2 regions of the Sphingomonas paeninsulae genome follow, and region 2 is predicted to be linked to the other one. Evidence: riboswitches for the same ligand, from Rfam matches in the RefSeq annotation. Region 2 holds a riboswitch; the other holds the start of a gene.

Region 1 (7,808 bases), on a different replicon from region 2:
AAAGTACACCTGAAAAGGGGCATTATTACCGATCGGATCACTTCAGCTTTGCAAAGCTGGGCGTCCCGATGCTGGCTGCGGGCAGCGGTGAGGATCTGGTCATCGGCGGGTTAGCAGCGGGCAAAGCTGCATCGGAAGATTATACCATCAATCGTTATCACAAACCGCAGGACGAATATGTGGCGACATGGGACTGGTCCGGTGCCGTGCAGGATCTGACGATGTATTACGGCATCGCGCATGAACTGGCGACGACGACTGCGTGGCCGAACTGGGTTGCGGGCGATGAATTCCGCGCGATCCGCGACAAGTCACGTGCGGGGCAATAACGATCATGCCGCAATTCCCCGCTGAATGGTCGCCGCACTCTGCCGTCTGGATCGGCTTCCCGTCCGATCCCAACTTGTGGCTCGAAGATCTGGAACCCGCACAGGAACAAGTTGCAGCATTCGCACGAGCAATCCGCGCTGATGGCAAGGGTGAAGTTGTCCGGCTGATCTGTGCGAACGAAGAGGCGGCTGAGCGCGCGGTGGCGCTAAAAATCGGTGCCGAAATTCACATTCTGCCGTTCTTCGACATCTGGTTGCGTGATACCGGACCGTTGATGGTACGCGAGGAAGGGGCGTTACTCGCGCTCGATTATCGCGGGAATGGCTGGGGCGGGAAATATCCATCACCCCTCGACGATGCAATCGGCGGCTTGCTGGCGGTCAGCGCCAACCTGCCGATCAGCCCGCGCTCTATGATCCTCGAAGGAGGCGCGATCGATCTGGACGGCGCGGGGCTGTTGGTCACGACCGAACAGTGCCTGTTGAATCCCAACCGCAACCCAATGCTGACGCGGCCTGAAATAGAGGCGCAATTGCTGATCGATCTGGGCGCGACCCGCGTGCTCTGGCTGGGCGATGGACTGTTCGGCGATCACACCGACGGTCATGTCGACAATCTGGCGCGCTTCGTTGCGCCAAGCTTGCTGGCGTTACCCGAAGCTGATGGGACGAACGATCCAAATGCGGACGTTTATGCCGATGCCTGGGCGCGTGCAAAGGACTTCGGCGTTAAAACGACACCCCTGCCCTCTCCCGGCCGGGTCGAGAACGACGAAGGGATCGTCGCGGCCAGCTATATGAATTTCTACGTCGGCAACGCAGCTGTGGTCGTCCCGACTCACGGCGCCCCCAACGACGACGCTGCGGTAAAAGCGATCGCGGCACTATTCCCCGACCGTCTTGTGACCGGCCTGCCTACCAACCATATCCTGACCGGCGGTGGAAGCTTCCACTGCATCAGCCAGCAGGTGCCCTTCCTTTGACCCATATCTCCGTCGCAGCCCTTCAACTTGCGCTTGGCGCAGACACTGCGACCAACATCGCCGCCGTGGAAATGCTTGTCCGTGATGCCGCTGCAAAAGGCGCAAAGATCATCCTGCCACCCGAATTGTTCGAGGGACCGTATTTCTGCCAGCGCGAAGAATTGGACTGGTTCGCGACTGCAAAACCGACCACCGAACACCCCAGTGTTATCGCGATGCAGCAACTCGCCAAGGAGTTGCAGGTCTATATCCCGACCAGCTTCTTTGAACGTGACGGACAACATTATTACAACTCGCTCGCGATGATCGACGACGCAGGCGAAATCATGGGCGTCTATCGCAAGAGCCACATTCCCGATGGTCCAGGCTATGAAGAAAAATTCTATTTTCGCCCCGGCAACACCGGCTTCAAAATCTGGGACACGCGATACGGCAAGGTCGGCATCGGCATCTGCTGGGACCAATGGTATCCTGAAACCGCTCGCGCTCTAATGCTGATGGGCGCAGACATACTGATGTTCCCGACCGCGATCGGTGATGAACCCGCCGCCGAAGACCTCGACACGTCCCGGCTATGGCGACGCGCGATGATCGGCCATGCTGTGTCGAACGTCGTGCCGGTCGTCGCCAGCAACCGCATCGGGCGTGAGGGTGACCAGACCTTCTACGGCCACAGCTTCATCACCGACGAGCGCGGCGATTTCGTCGGTGAGTTCGGCGCAGGCGAAAGCGGCGTGCTGGTGGCGACGTTCGACCTCGACGAAATCGCCAAGAACCGCGCGGCGTTCGGGTTCTTCCGCGACCGGCGGCCCGAACTTTACGGGCGGTTGGTTTCCGACATCTGAAGTGCCCGTTCGAATACAGCCTCGAACATCTCCCGCGTCAGTCGCCCCGTGTTCTGATTATACCGCGAGCAGTGGTAGCTATCGATCAGAATTGTCCCACTCGGCATCCGATGTTCGTTCATATGGCCGAACTTGCATTTGGGCAGCCGTCCGCCGAGTGCTTTGACCGCGGACTGATGCGCAATCTGGCCCAGCGCGATGTAGACACGAGCCTTGGGCAGCATCCCTACGGCCTTCTCCAAAAACGGGCGACAGGTGCGAACCTCTCCGGGTGTCGGCTTGTTCTCGGGCGGCAGACATTTGACCGCGTTGATGATGATCGCGCCTTTCAGCTTTACGCCATCATCGATCTTTGCGTTGAACTTGCCATCGCTCAGACCATATTTGTCGAGCGTCTCGAACAACAAGGGGCCCGCGAAATCGCCTGTGAAGGGCCTTCCGGTCCGATTCGCGCCATGTTTGCCCGGCGCTAGCCCTATGATGCCCAGCCATGCCTCAGGGTCGCCGAACGACGGCACCGGCGCATTCCACCAGGTTGGAAACTCAGCCTGACAGACATGGCGAAACCCCGCCAGACGCGGGCAAAGCGGGCAATCAAGCGGCGGTTCACTCAGCGGAAGGGCGCTGGTCGGAACCGGCATCTCGGCAACAATGGTTTCAGTAATCATTTTTGGGCGATAGGAGGCGCGGGTGGTCGCATCAACCTATCTCATCGCCATCGGGTCGAATCGTCAGGGTCGCGCAGGCCGCCCGCGCAAAATAATCGCGGCATTCCTTCGTCACCTGGACCCATATTGGGGGGAGCCTGTCGCCGCGTCTTCCATCATCAGTTCACCCCCCTAGGTTTCGGCGTTCGCACCTACGCTAACGCCGTTGCGGCAATCGAAACCACCCTCACCCCGCTCGAACTTCTCGTTCGCCTGAAATCGATCGAACGCGCACACGGCAGACGACCGGGGCGACGCTGGGGCGACAGGGTCATCGATCTTGATATTATTGCATGGGGCGGTGGTATCTGGTCGTCCGCGAACCTGACGATTCCCCACCCGGAATTCCGCAAACGCCGCTTCGTGCTGGCTCCATTGTGCGAAATTATCCCCGACTGGCGCGACCCGATTTCTCAATTGACTGCACGACAATTACTGGCACGGCTTGACCGCAGGCTGCCCCGGACATAGGGGCAGCGCCTTCCAGGCAAATGGGGCCCGTAGCTCAGTTGGTAGAGCAACGGACTTTTAATCTGTAGGTCTCGGGTTCGAATCCCGACGGGCCCACCATTTGCCGAAAAAATGACCGACTACGCCGCCAGCGTCAGTTTCGGCACATCGCGCCAGACACGCAGAGTGTTTCCGCCATACCGCTTTGCCTGATACAGGGCGCTGTCCGCGCGTTCGATCAGGATGTCGATATCGCGCACTGACCCGTCCTCAAGCGCAATGCCGATGCTCGATCCGATCTGGAGGAGCGTGCCTTTGTCCATCATCGGTTCGGACAGCGCCTCGATCAGTCGGCTCCCCATCGCTTCGGCATCCCCCCCTTGGCAAGGCCTGTCTGGATGACGCAAAACTCGTCACCACCCAATCGGACGGCAAGACCTTCGTCACTCACGGTCTCTGTCAACCGCCGCGCAACTTCGCGAAGAACCCTGTCGCCGGTCGGGTGACCGTGCCGATCATTGACCGCCTTGAACCCATCCAGATCGATCAGCAGCAATGCAAAGGGTTGCCCCCGCCCCCACGATCTTCTTCGCTCGCCAGTTTTTCACGCATCGCCAGCCGATTCGCCAGTCCCGTTAGCGGATCAACGCGTGCAAATGCCGCAAGTTCGCGCTTGGTCGCCAGTTGCGCGAGTATCGCCCGGTAAAGATGCCGCACTGTCTCCAGACTGGACACAGCGAAAGTGCCGAACAGGACGCCGACGAATGCAAACACAATTCCGCTGGAGCCTCCCGTCCTTGCCGCCAGTATCAGGAACCCTATCGCGGTAGGAAATGCCCCCATGAGCACCATGAGTGCGCAAAGCTGCGGCCGGACAAAGCCCCGCGACACCATGCCGGCGCAAAAGCCGAAGGTTTGGGCAACCACCATCAAGCGCACCGCTTCATCGCCCGTATTCACCAGATGAAAATTAAACAGGCCGAACAGGATGGCGTATGGCAACACTACCCCGACGTATCGCACTTCCCACTTACAAGTTGCTGCCATCGTCAATGGTACAGTCTTCGCACTTCGTTTGAATGCTGTGACGATACCGGCGCGAATCATTAAAAGGACAAAGATACCGCCAGCGAAAGCCAGAGCACGATCATCTCGTCCCGCCAATTGAGACAGGATAGCAACCGACACGACGCTTAACGCCATAATCGCAATCGGAAGCCTGCCTCCGAGCAACAGCGTGACCAATTCGATATAGCTCGCGTCGGACAATCGTTCTGAACTGGATCTGTATTCTGGCAGTTTTGAAAATCGGCGGGCCACCTGCGTCCAACTCCTCAACATTGCTCGTCCGCCGGTCCCCACCAAAACGGTACGCTATATTATTCCTGCGGTGGTTAATTATTCGGGCCATGAATGCGTCAGTTTGCATTGCAGCAACGGCTGCGCTACTCGCCGCGCCGTGATGGGTTCCTCTCAAGAGGAATAATAGGGAAACCGGTTCGAACCCGGTGCTGTTCCCGCAACTGTAACCGGCGAGCTGCCCTCGCATATGCCACTGAAAAACTGGAAAACCGGCGGATTGGGAAGGCGCAAGAAGCAGCATTGACCCGCGAGTCAGGAGACCTGCCCGTCACAGTCGTACTTCGACCGTGCGGGAAAACACGGGCGAACGAGGGAGTTCCCTTGCGTGGCGACATTCGTATGTTGCTATGCAAAGGAAGAATTCCGTGATCCGTTTCAAATATGCCGTTGCAGCCATCGCGCTGCTCCCTGTTTCCGCGTTCGCCGAAGATGCTAACACCGCGTCGGATTCGAACATCGTCGTCACCGCGACCGGCGCGGCAGAAGAAGCCGACCAGTCCGGGCAAGCCATCACCGTCCTCGATAAAGCGACAATCGACGCGCGACAGTATCAGGCGGTCTCCGACCTTCTGTCCACAACGCCCGGCGTAACCGTCACGCGGAATGGCGGCATTGGTCAGCCAACCGCCGTGCGCATCCGTGGCGCCGAAGACACACAGACTTTGGTCCTTATCGACGGCGTTCGCGTCAACGACCCGACTTCACCGGGCGGGGCATTCGATTTCGGCAATCTGCTGACCGGTAACATCGATCATATCGAGGTACTGCGCGGGCCGAACTCGGTTCCCTGGGGAAGTCAGGCATTGGGCGGCGTCGTCAATATCGTGACTGCGCCTATTCCCGACGCCCTCGGCGGATCGTTGCGCGCCGAATATGGCTATAAGAACAGCAAGCAGGTTGTCGGGCAATTGGGCGGCAAATCAGGCATCTTTTCGGCATCGCTCGGCGGCGGTTATTTCGATGACGACGGGATCTCTGCATTCAAGGGCGGGACCGAAAGGGACGGCTATCGGCAATATGCGGCAAACGGGCGCGTTGGCGTCGCGTTCAGCGATACCATAAACCTGGACCTGCGTGCCAACTATGCAGACAGCCGGGTAGACTACGACGGCTATCAATCGACTTTTCCGTATAGTTTTACCGACACAGCGGACTATGCCAAAACACAGCAAATATTTGGCTATGCTGGCCTGAACGTTGCCCTGTTTGACGGCGCGTTGAAGAACCGTCTGGCGTTTACAATCAACGATACCCACCGCGATAATTTCGAACCTGCCTTTGGGTCAGCACCCAGCTTTGTCGCGCGCGGCCGGGTCGAGCGTTATGAATATCAGGGCGATGCGACGATAACCGACGCCGTGCGCGCGGTGTTTGGACTCGAGCATGAAAATTCGCGCTTTTTCGACGGGTTTTCGACCGAGCGCACGAACCTTGAAAGCGGTTATCTCCAGGCTATCCTGAAGCCGATCGAAAGCTTGACCGTGACCGGCGGTGTCCGCGTGGACGACCACAAAACCTATGGAACGAAGGTGACATTCAGCGCCAATGCGGCATGGCGGGTTGGCAGTGGTACCGTGATCCGCGCCAGCTATGGCGAAGGTTTCAAGGCGCCGACTCTTTATCAGGTATACGGTGCTTATGGAAAACCGGCGTTCGACGGAACCCAGGCTCTGGCGCCATTGCAGCCCGAAACTGCCAAGAGCTATGACATCGGCGTCGAACAATCCGTAATCGATGGCACGCTGAAGGTTGGTGCCACCGCGTTTCGTCGCGATACCCGCAATCAGATCGACTTCGTTTTTTGCGCAAGCACGAGCCTGTGCTCGCAAAGGCCGTCCGGCTATTACGACAACACCGCCCGCACGCGGTCACAGGGGGTCGAGGTGTTTGTGGAAGCGCGTCCGACATCGCATTTGACGTTCACGGCAAACTACAGCCTGATCGATGCGAAGAACCGCCTGACTGGAGAGACGCTGCTCCGTCGCCCGAAGCACAATATAAACGCATCAATCGACTGGAATGCGTGGGACCGGGTCAATCTTGGCGCAAGCGTCCAAACGGTGAGCGACAGCAACGACAGCGATTTCCAGACGTTCATGCCAACCACCCTTGACGGCTATACCATCGCCACCATCCGGGCATCGGTACCCATCGGCGACCGGTTCGAGGTGTTCGGACGAATCGAAAACCTGTTCGACGCTAAATATGAAGTCGTGTCGGGTTATGGCACCTTCGGCCGCAACGCTCATGTCGGCGTGCGGGTGAAAATCTAACGATGATCGGCGCACTCCTCCTGATGGCGAGCGCGCCGGTTTCAGTCCCCAGCCGGATCGTATCGAACAACCCATGTATCGATGCGATTCTTGCCGAGGTCGCAGCGCCTGCCCAGATTGCAGCGATCAGCCACTATTCGAACAATCCACGCGCAACGTCGGTCGATCTGAAATGGGCACGTCGCTTCAGGACAATCGGCGATACGGCCGAGGAAGTCCTTATGATGCACCCGGACCTGTTCCTGACCGGAATACCAGCTCCAACGGCAACAACATGGGCCGTGAAGCGCGCGAATATCCGTACTGTATCGGTCGGAGTTGCGAATACCATCGCTGAGAATCAGGCGCAGATCATGACGATTGCGGAGGCGGTCGGGAACCGTGCGGCAGGTGTAAAGCTCGTTGCGCGGATCGACGCCGCGGTGCGCGATGCCCGGGCAACAACAAAGATACCCGCGCTGATCTGGCAAGGGGGTGGGCTGGTTCCGGGGCAGGATTCACTGGCAAGCGAGATGTTGAAACTGTCGGGCTTTCGGAACATGGGTGCAGCCTATGGACTGGTCGGTTGGGGCACCCTCCCCCTCGAACCGGTGATAATGAACCCGCCGCGCGTTGTCCTGTCGTCGGGGGGAAACGAACGCGATATGGTGCAGCGGCACAGTGCGCTGGCGCGGTTGAAGGGACGAACGACGTTGGCTGACTTTCCCGAAGATATGCTCTTTTGCGGTGGACCGACGATCATTCGGGCGATGGCACGGTTAAAGCAGATCAGGATGGGTCTTTGAAAACCGGCCTCGTGATACTGGTTGCAATTCTGTTCGTGCTATCGCTGCTGGCGGGCAAAGTCTGGTTGCCGCCA
Region 2 (7,808 bases):
GGGACAAGTCAGAGTTGCTGGGTTTAGTGTGTCACTGGACGGGTTCGGTGCCGGACCCGAGCAGAGCCTTCAGGATCCTCTCGGTAAGCGAGGACCGGAACTGCACCGCTGGTTCGTCGGCACGAAAAGCTTCAAAGCCATGTTGGGGCAAAGCGGTGGTTCCGAAGGCGTGGACGATAGCTATGCCCATCGCTCTATGGACGGCTTCGGCGCCTTCATCCTCGGGCGGAACATGTTTGCGTATTCGCGCGGCGAGTGGACAGATGACAACTGGAGGGGGTGGTGGGACGAGAACCCACCGTATCACGCACCGACCTTCATCCTGACGCATTACCCCCGCGATCCGATCGTTATGGAGGGAGGCACCATTTTCTACTTCGTGACGGACGGGATCCGCGCGGCGCTCGAGAAAGCACGCGCCGCCGCTGGTGACCTGGATATCAAAATTGGCGGCGGCGTGTCCACGGTCCGCCAATATTTGCAGGCCAGCCTGATCGACGAGCTGCACTTTGCGTTCTCTCCGGTTTTGCTTGGACGGGGCGAAGCGATGTTTGAAGGCCTGAACCTTCCCGAACTCGGATATCGCGTGATCGAGACCGCACCCACCGAACTCGCCACGCACGTCGTGCTCGGCCGTTAGGAAAAGGCGGAGGTAAAAACGCGCGAGCCGTCGCAGCCTTCAGCGCCCATCAGGTTCAAACAGAATCCGCCTGCGTCGCTAATGACGCGGGGCACGGCAATTTCGACAAGCGACCTACAGCCTTCGACCAATGGCTAATCCCCGGATGCGTGCTTGAGCGGGGCAGGGTACAGTGGATCAATGCTGACCGACGATCGAACCACCGAGCCACTCGCTCCGCACGTTGCGCTCATCTCGATCGCGTGCTTTTGGGCATTTTATTTTGTAATCTGGTCCCTGCGCGGAGCGGTACTGTATCAGCATAATCAGCCTGGTATGCTGGGTTCTCGCGCAATTGTGTCAGCAGGCAGCGCGGGATTGACCGTGATCTTCTTTCTGCTGATGCGCCGCGTTTCGGCGATGCGCCTTAGGCGTAGCATCGGTCTTGCGCTCTTGCTCGCGGTGCCCGCCGCAATACTTTATTCTGCGCTCAACTGGTACATGTTCGACCATATCGGCGAAGGCGCGGTGATGCAGTGGCATTGGTCAACGATGACATCTGCACCAAGCGCGGTCCCACCACCACCACCTCCTCCTCCTCCGCCACCACCTCCGACTCCGGGTTCGATGTCGGTGGGCTTTGGCACGATGCCGTCCCAGACCGGTGCGGAGATGACCCGCTTCAGGCGATCGCGGATCAGGCCGCCAATGGCTATTTCTTCTTTATCGCCTGGGCGGCCCTTTATCTGGCACTGTGCTATTCTGCCAAAATTGGCGCGCTGGAGCGACGGACCGCAACGCTGCACGCCGCCGCTCAATCCGCAGAGCTCAGGGCCTTGCGCTATCAGATCAATCCACATTTCCTTTTCAACACGTTGAACTCGCTGTCGTCGATGTTGCTAGGGGGCAAGCGCGACGAAGCCGAGCGGATGATCCTCAACCTCGCGACATTCTACCGCACCAGCCTGACTGGCGATCCGACTGAAGACGTGCGATTGTCCGAAGAAATAACGCTGCAACTGCTTTATCTCGATATTGAGAAGGTGCGCTTTCCCGATCGGCTGCTCGTCAAAATCGATGTCCCCGACGCATTGCTAAGCGCTTGCGTTCCTGGCCTGATCCTGCAGCCGCTCGTGGAGAATGCGGTTAAATATGCGGTCTCGCGCGTGAAACGGGTGGTGACGATCCGGATTGCAGCGCAGGAAGTCGCAACTGGATTGTCGCTCACGGTGGAAGACGATGGCGATGCGATCTATGTCGATGCGATAGAAGGCGGCATCGGTGTCGGCCTGCGCAATGTCCGTGATCGATTGACCGCGCGCTACGCAGACGAAGCCACCTGCCATTGGGGCCCGAAAAGTGACGGCGGCTTCGCGATAGTGCTCAAGCTTCCGCTGGTGCGTGATGGCTGTTGAGGGCAGGCTGCGTACGCTGATCGTCGACGACGAACCGTTGGCGATCGAGCGGTTGCAGATCCTGTGCGCGCAGATACCGGGGATCGATCTCGTTGGAACTGCGTCCGATGGTGAGGCGGCGCTGCGGCTTATCGAAGCGCTGCTGCCTGAGCTGGTACTGCTCGACATCTCCATGCCGGGGCTTGACGGACTTGGTGTGGCGCGCGCGCTCGAGGGAAAGGCCAAGCGCCCCGCGATCATCTTTTGCACCGCTTTCGATCAGTTCGCTGTGGCGGCGTTCGATGTCGCGGCAGTGGGCTATCTGCTCAAACCGGTCGCGCCAGAGCGACTTGCCAGGACAGTTGCCCGTGTCGCCGAAGCGCTCGCCGCGGTCGACGCCGCGCCTGATACTGTACCGGCGTGGGTCGAAGAGTTCTGGGTGCCGCACCGCTCCGAGGTTATTCGTATCGCTGCCACGACCATCGAACGGATCGAGGCGGAGCGTGATTATATGCGACTTCACATCGGCCCGCGAAGTTTTCTGCTTCACCAAACGATCAGCGCGCTTGAGCAGCGGCTCGACCCGGCGCGCTTCATCCGGCTGCACCGTTCAACAATCGTTCGGCGTGACTTGATCGCCAAGCTCCGTCACGACGGGCTCGGCACTTGGTACGCTGTCCTTGCCAGCGATTGCGAGATACGGATCGGGCGCAGTTATCTCACCTCGGCGCGCACGCTGATGAAGCGCGGATAGTTGGCTCGCATCTACCTTCGTATGGGCCTCGATAGCGTCGCCACGATTTAGCTGAAATTGTACCTGTGACCTCAGGAAGCGGGGCGCCCAGCCTTGGTAATTTCCGCGGTATAAGCGTTGCGGGTGCGTACCTTGGCAATCGCGATCTGCACCTGTGGGAGGGCTTTCGACAAGGCAGTCGCACGACATGCGCGCTGCTCCATCCATGCCTCAAGATCGCGTTGATCGTTATCGCCACAGACGAAGCGGACCGCACGCGCGACACGGTTACGGAGAGCCTGCTCGCCTGTAGACGTTGTGACATCAAAATCGGCAGTACGGACCGACACGCTGGGGATGCCCGGCTCAGCTAGCGCGGGCGCTGCTGCTAGTACGCAGACTAGACCAAATGACAAGACGGTGCGGGTGACAATGGTGGACATGATCGATGCTCCTCTGGCACGCCCGTCTTTGACATACAGCAATGGGTGACGGGACTGCTGAGGGCTTTGATACGTGATGCACGTGCCCGGCGCGCGGCGCATTCGACGGATGCATTACAGCGATCCATCAACCTCAAAACGCATCGACGAATGACAGGTGGTTTTCGACGAACGTCGCTCCGCTTCGTCAATGTGGAAGGGCAACCCGTTAAAGCACAGCCAGACAGGCGGTCGTCAGGTCACACTCTGATGTCCGTTGACACGTTTCAGGCACGCGCCTTCGCCCGCGGGAAAAGCAGCAGCCCAAATCGCGCAACCTCAGTTATTGGCTTTTTCGTTCGCTTCAGTTAGGCGAGGTGTCGAAAGTCGGATTATTCCGGCTTTCATTGATCGCGCCGGTGCCCCCGCAAGGGGCTTAATCGGGAATGCGGTGCGGAAGTTTTGCTTCCAAATCCGTGGCTGTCCCTGCAACTGTAAGCGGATAGCGCGATGCACATAGCCTCTCCTTGAAGAGGCAGCCACTGGGCCGGACGCTAAATCATGCGAGGCCTGGGAAGGCGTGTATCAAGCTGTGACCCGCGAGCCAGGAGACCTGCCGGCGTCTGGTCGCTCTTGCCTTGGTCCAGGGGATGGCCGCGGCACGGTGAACTCCGTCTGAGCGACGAACGAGCGGCTGGGGCCGCATCGGAGACGTGCGTCGGTCGCCTTTGGCGTCCGGCCGCCGCGCGTGTCGCCCGTTCGCGCGGGTTTGCCCCGGCCACGTCGCAAGACGCCGGGGGACTATTTGTGATCAAGACCATCCTTTCCAGCAGCGCGCTCGCCGCGCTTCTTTTGCCTGCACTTGCTCATGCCGAAACGGCATCCGACGCAGGAAGCAATTCCGATATCCTTGTAATCGGCACCGACCCCAACAACGCCAATGAGGCCACGCAAACGGGAAGCCGCCTTGGCCTGACTATCCTCGAGACGCCGGCCAGCATCGAGACATTATCGGGCGATGTTATCCGCGCGCGGGGCGACCTGTCGATTGTCGATGCCGTCACGCGCGCCACCGGCATCAGTTCGGTTGCAAATCCCGGCAACGGCGGAACTGGCCTCGCCGCACGTGGCTTCAGCGATCAGGGCTCTGTCATGATCCTCTATGACGGCGTCAGGCTTTATCCCGGCGCGGGCACCGTGACCTTTCCGACCGATCCCTGGACTGTCGACCGGATCGAAGTGCTGCGTGGTCCTGCCTCGGTCCTCTATGGGCAAGGCGCAATTGGCGGCGCGGTCAATGTCATATCGAAAAAGCCGCAGCAGGATCGGACGGTTTTCGATTTCGAGGCAGGCTACGGATCGCAGAACAGTTGGCGTATCGGTGCCGGTGCCGGCGGCCCCGTGAACCAAACGCTATCCTATCGGGTCGATGCCAGTCGGACCGGTTCAGATGGCTGGGTTGAGCGCGGCAATTCGAAGAGCTTTGCCGTTTCCGGCTCACTGCGCTTCGCCCCGACCGACAACTTCAGCCTCACATTGTCGGACGATTATAGCGATCAGCATCCGATGCGCTATTTTGGAACGCCGCTGATCGACGGCAGGCTCGATGACCGCAACAAGCGCCTGAACTACAATGTCTCGGATGCGGTTATGCATTTTGAGGACAATCGCACCACGCTGAGGGCTGAGTGGGGATTGGCCGATGGCATCCAGCTTGTCAGCACGGCCTATCGCCTGACCACAAGCAGGCACTGGCGCAACCTTGAGAGCTATTTCTGGGACGGCACGACCAGCAAGGTTGATCGTACCGACTATCTGGGGATCGATCATGCCCAGACTCAGGTCGGCGACCAAACCAGCCTGACGGTCAGCCATCCGATCGCGGGCCTGCATAATGATTTCGTGATCGGTTTCGACGTCAACGACATCAAATTCAGGCATTCGAACAATTTCTATCCGGGAGCGGCCTCCATTTCCGATAGCCCGGTCGATCCCTTCATCTTCGTTCCGGGCCTGTTCGACACCACGGTCCCGATCCAGCCCGTTTTTCGTACCCGCACCCTGCAATATTCTTTCTTTGCCGAAGACCGGCTGAAATTGAACGACCAGATCTCGCTGGTCGCCGGGATCAATCACGAACACGCCAATGTGAAGCGCTATACGATAGCGGCGAACGCTGCCGAGACGCAGGTTCTGGACAAGTCGCTCAACAATACGACCTGGCGGATCGGCGCAGTCTATCAACCGCTGCCTACACTGTCCTTCTATGCCCAATATGCCACTGCGGTTGATCCGCTGGGTTCTCTCGTGACCTTTTCCCCGAGCGATGCTCAATTCAGGAACACTACCGGCGATCAGGTCGAGGCCGGTTTCAAGGCGGCCTTCTGGCACGGGCGAGGAACCTTCACCTTCGCGGCTTACCGCATCGTGAAGAAGAATCTGTTGGTACGCGATCCCGCCGACCTGATGAGTACCACGCTGTTGCAGGTCGGCCAGCGGTCATCGAAGGGCCTGGAAGGCTTGCTCTCGCTCGAATTGCCGGAAGGGTTCGGACTCGATGCCAATGCCAGCGTACTGGAGGCCCGCTTCGATTCGTTCAACACCGGGGGCATATCCTATAGCGGCAAGACTCCGCCGAGCGTGCCCGAAGCCACCGCTAATCTCTGGCTGCGCTATGATGTGACTGCGCGTTTTCAGACACGCCTCGGCCTGCGGTATGTCGGCAAGACTTACTCTGACAACGCCAACCAGTTTCGCGTGCCCGGCTATGCCGTGGTGGATGGCGGTATTTCGTTCGCGGTGACGAAGAATGTCGCGGCCAACCTGCGGGTCTACAATCTGTTCGACAAGAACTATGCGACCACCACCTATAATGACGAGCAATGGTTGCTCGGGCGGCCTCGCTCGATCGAAGTTTCGATCAGCGGGCGGTTTTGACCATGCATGGTTTCACGAAACCCGTGGCGACGGCACCCCCGCGCAGCCGGGGTCGGCTGTTGCGGGCGCTGCTCGTCCTGCATCGCTGGATGGGGGTCATCATCGGCACGGTGATGACGCTGTGGTGCCTTACCGGGTTCGTGATGTTGTTTGTCGATTACCCCCGGCTGCTGCCGACCGAGCAATTGCGGGGCTTGTCACCGCTGCATTTGCCGTTCGGTGGCAGTCTGGCACGGATTGCCCTGGCACCCGATGCTGGACTGGCCTCGGCCCGCCTTGAGATGGTCGCGGGCAAGGCCGTGCTGCGGGTCGTGCCTGAAAAGGGTGATGGGCGCGCGATCTGGCAGATGCGCGCCTCACCGCAGAGCTATGACCTCGGGTCCGGCGCTCTCTTGACGACGCTTTCCAGCGAAGATCTCGGCAAGGTCGGGGCGGAATTCGGGCGCAACGTCGGGATTGACGGACCTGTGGCCGCGATAACGCCGATTTTCGTCGATCAATGGACCGTTCAGGCATTTCGCGCCAACCGACCGCTCTATCGGGTAGACTATGCCGACGCCGCAGGCTCGACGGCCTACATCGCTGGCCTGACCGGTGAAGTTGTCCAAAAAACGACCCGATTTGAGCGCTTCTGGGGCTGGCTCGGCGCGGTTCCGCACTGGCTTTACCCGACGGTGCTTCGCCAGAACCCAGTTGCGTGGAGCCAGGTCGTTATCTGGACATCGCTGACCGGCTGCTTCCTTACCGTCACCGGTATCTGGATCGGTATTATCCGATTAATGCGGGGCAAGGACGGAACGATCGGCTCGCCCTATCGCGGCCTGTGGTGGTGGCATCATATGGCGGGACTGGTCTTTGGCCTGCTCACCCTCACCTGGGTCGGGAGTGGCCTGTTCTCGATGAATCCCTGGGGGCTGTTCGACAGCAATGCCGGACTTGTGGAACGTCAGTACCTTGCAGGCACGATGCACTGGGCCGACATGCGGGCCGCGCTGGCCAATATAAGCCGCCTTCCCATCGATACGGTCCGCGTAGAAAGCGCGCCGCTTGGCGGAAAAATGGCGCTTGTTGCGATTGCCGCGGATGGACGCATGGTCCGGCTGAACAGTTCGGGCAAGCCCGCGATACTGACGGGGGCGGACATCGCGGTCGCATTGCGGAACGGCCCTCGTGTCGCATCGCTTTCCCTGCTGTCCGAGGGCGACAGCTATTACTATGCGCATAAGGAGTCGGTGCGATTGCCGGTGTGGCGTGCGGTGCTGGCTGATCCGCAAGCCACGCGCCTTTATATCGACGCGGTGTCCGGCACTTTGCTGCGTGCGGTCGATGGCACCGCGCGCGCCGAGCGCTGGCTATGGAGCGCCCCCACAGCTTTGATCTGCCCGGCCTGCGCCACAGCCCTTGGCGGTATATCGTTATCCTGCCCTTGCTCGCAGCGGTCACGTTCGTGTGCGGGACCGGAGCCTGGATGGGTATCCGCAAACTTGGCCGCGACCTGCGGCGAATTTGGCGGCGTATCCGGCGGCGGCTCTCACGCTACCCATTTCCCCGTCGATCACGGAGCCAGTCATGATTGCATCTGTCGCATCAGTATCACTGTCCCTACGCCGAAAGATCAGCATCTTGTTTGCAGGACTGATCGCGGCCAACATCGCGGTGTGGATCTGGGCATACAGCCTGTTCCACGCGCAACCCCTGATGCT

Evidence for each region. Region 2 has a riboswitch for cobalamin ahead of D3Y57_RS03120 (TonB-dependent receptor). Riboswitches for the same ligand answer to the same signal wherever they lie in the genome.
Region 1: another riboswitch for cobalamin. It lies ahead of D3Y57_RS08425 (TonB-dependent receptor plug domain-containing protein); the one in region 2 lies ahead of D3Y57_RS03120 (TonB-dependent receptor).

What each region holds. Positions count from the first base shown of each region.
Region 1 covers NZ_CP032829.1:622,002-629,809, forward strand. Annotated here, with positions in the region: gene D3Y57_RS08380 (M28 family peptidase) at 1-329, shown strand, start outside; gene D3Y57_RS08385 (agmatine deiminase family protein) at 335-1,312, shown strand; gene aguB (N-carbamoylputrescine amidase) at 1,309-2,157, shown strand; gene D3Y57_RS08395 (uracil-DNA glycosylase) at 2,130-2,825, opposite strand; gene folK (2-amino-4-hydroxy-6-hydroxymethyldihydropteridine diphosphokinase) at 2,952-3,335, shown strand; tRNA gene D3Y57_RS08405 (tRNA-Lys) at 3,359-3,434, shown strand; gene D3Y57_RS21085 (diguanylate cyclase domain-containing protein) at 3,455-3,676, opposite strand; gene D3Y57_RS21090 (GGDEF domain-containing protein) at 3,661-3,870, opposite strand; gene D3Y57_RS08420 (hypothetical protein) at 3,861-4,634, opposite strand; cobalamin riboswitch at 4,762-4,959, shown strand; gene D3Y57_RS08425 (TonB-dependent receptor plug domain-containing protein) at 5,042-6,949, shown strand; gene D3Y57_RS08430 (ABC transporter substrate-binding protein) at 6,952-7,734, shown strand; gene D3Y57_RS08435 (FecCD family ABC transporter permease) at 7,731-7,808, shown strand, end outside.
Region 2 covers NZ_CP032828.1:402,431-410,238, reverse strand. Annotated here, with positions in the region: gene D3Y57_RS03140 (dihydrofolate reductase family protein) at 1-640, shown strand, start outside; gene D3Y57_RS03135 (sensor histidine kinase) at 1,156-2,034, shown strand; gene D3Y57_RS03130 (LytR/AlgR family response regulator transcription factor) at 2,024-2,767, shown strand; gene D3Y57_RS03125 (UrcA family protein) at 2,839-3,189, opposite strand; cobalamin riboswitch at 3,569-3,803, shown strand; gene D3Y57_RS03120 (TonB-dependent receptor) at 3,976-6,105, shown strand; gene D3Y57_RS03115 (peptidase) at 6,051-7,808, shown strand, end outside; gene D3Y57_RS03110 (HoxN/HupN/NixA family nickel/cobalt transporter) at 7,804-7,808, shown strand, end outside.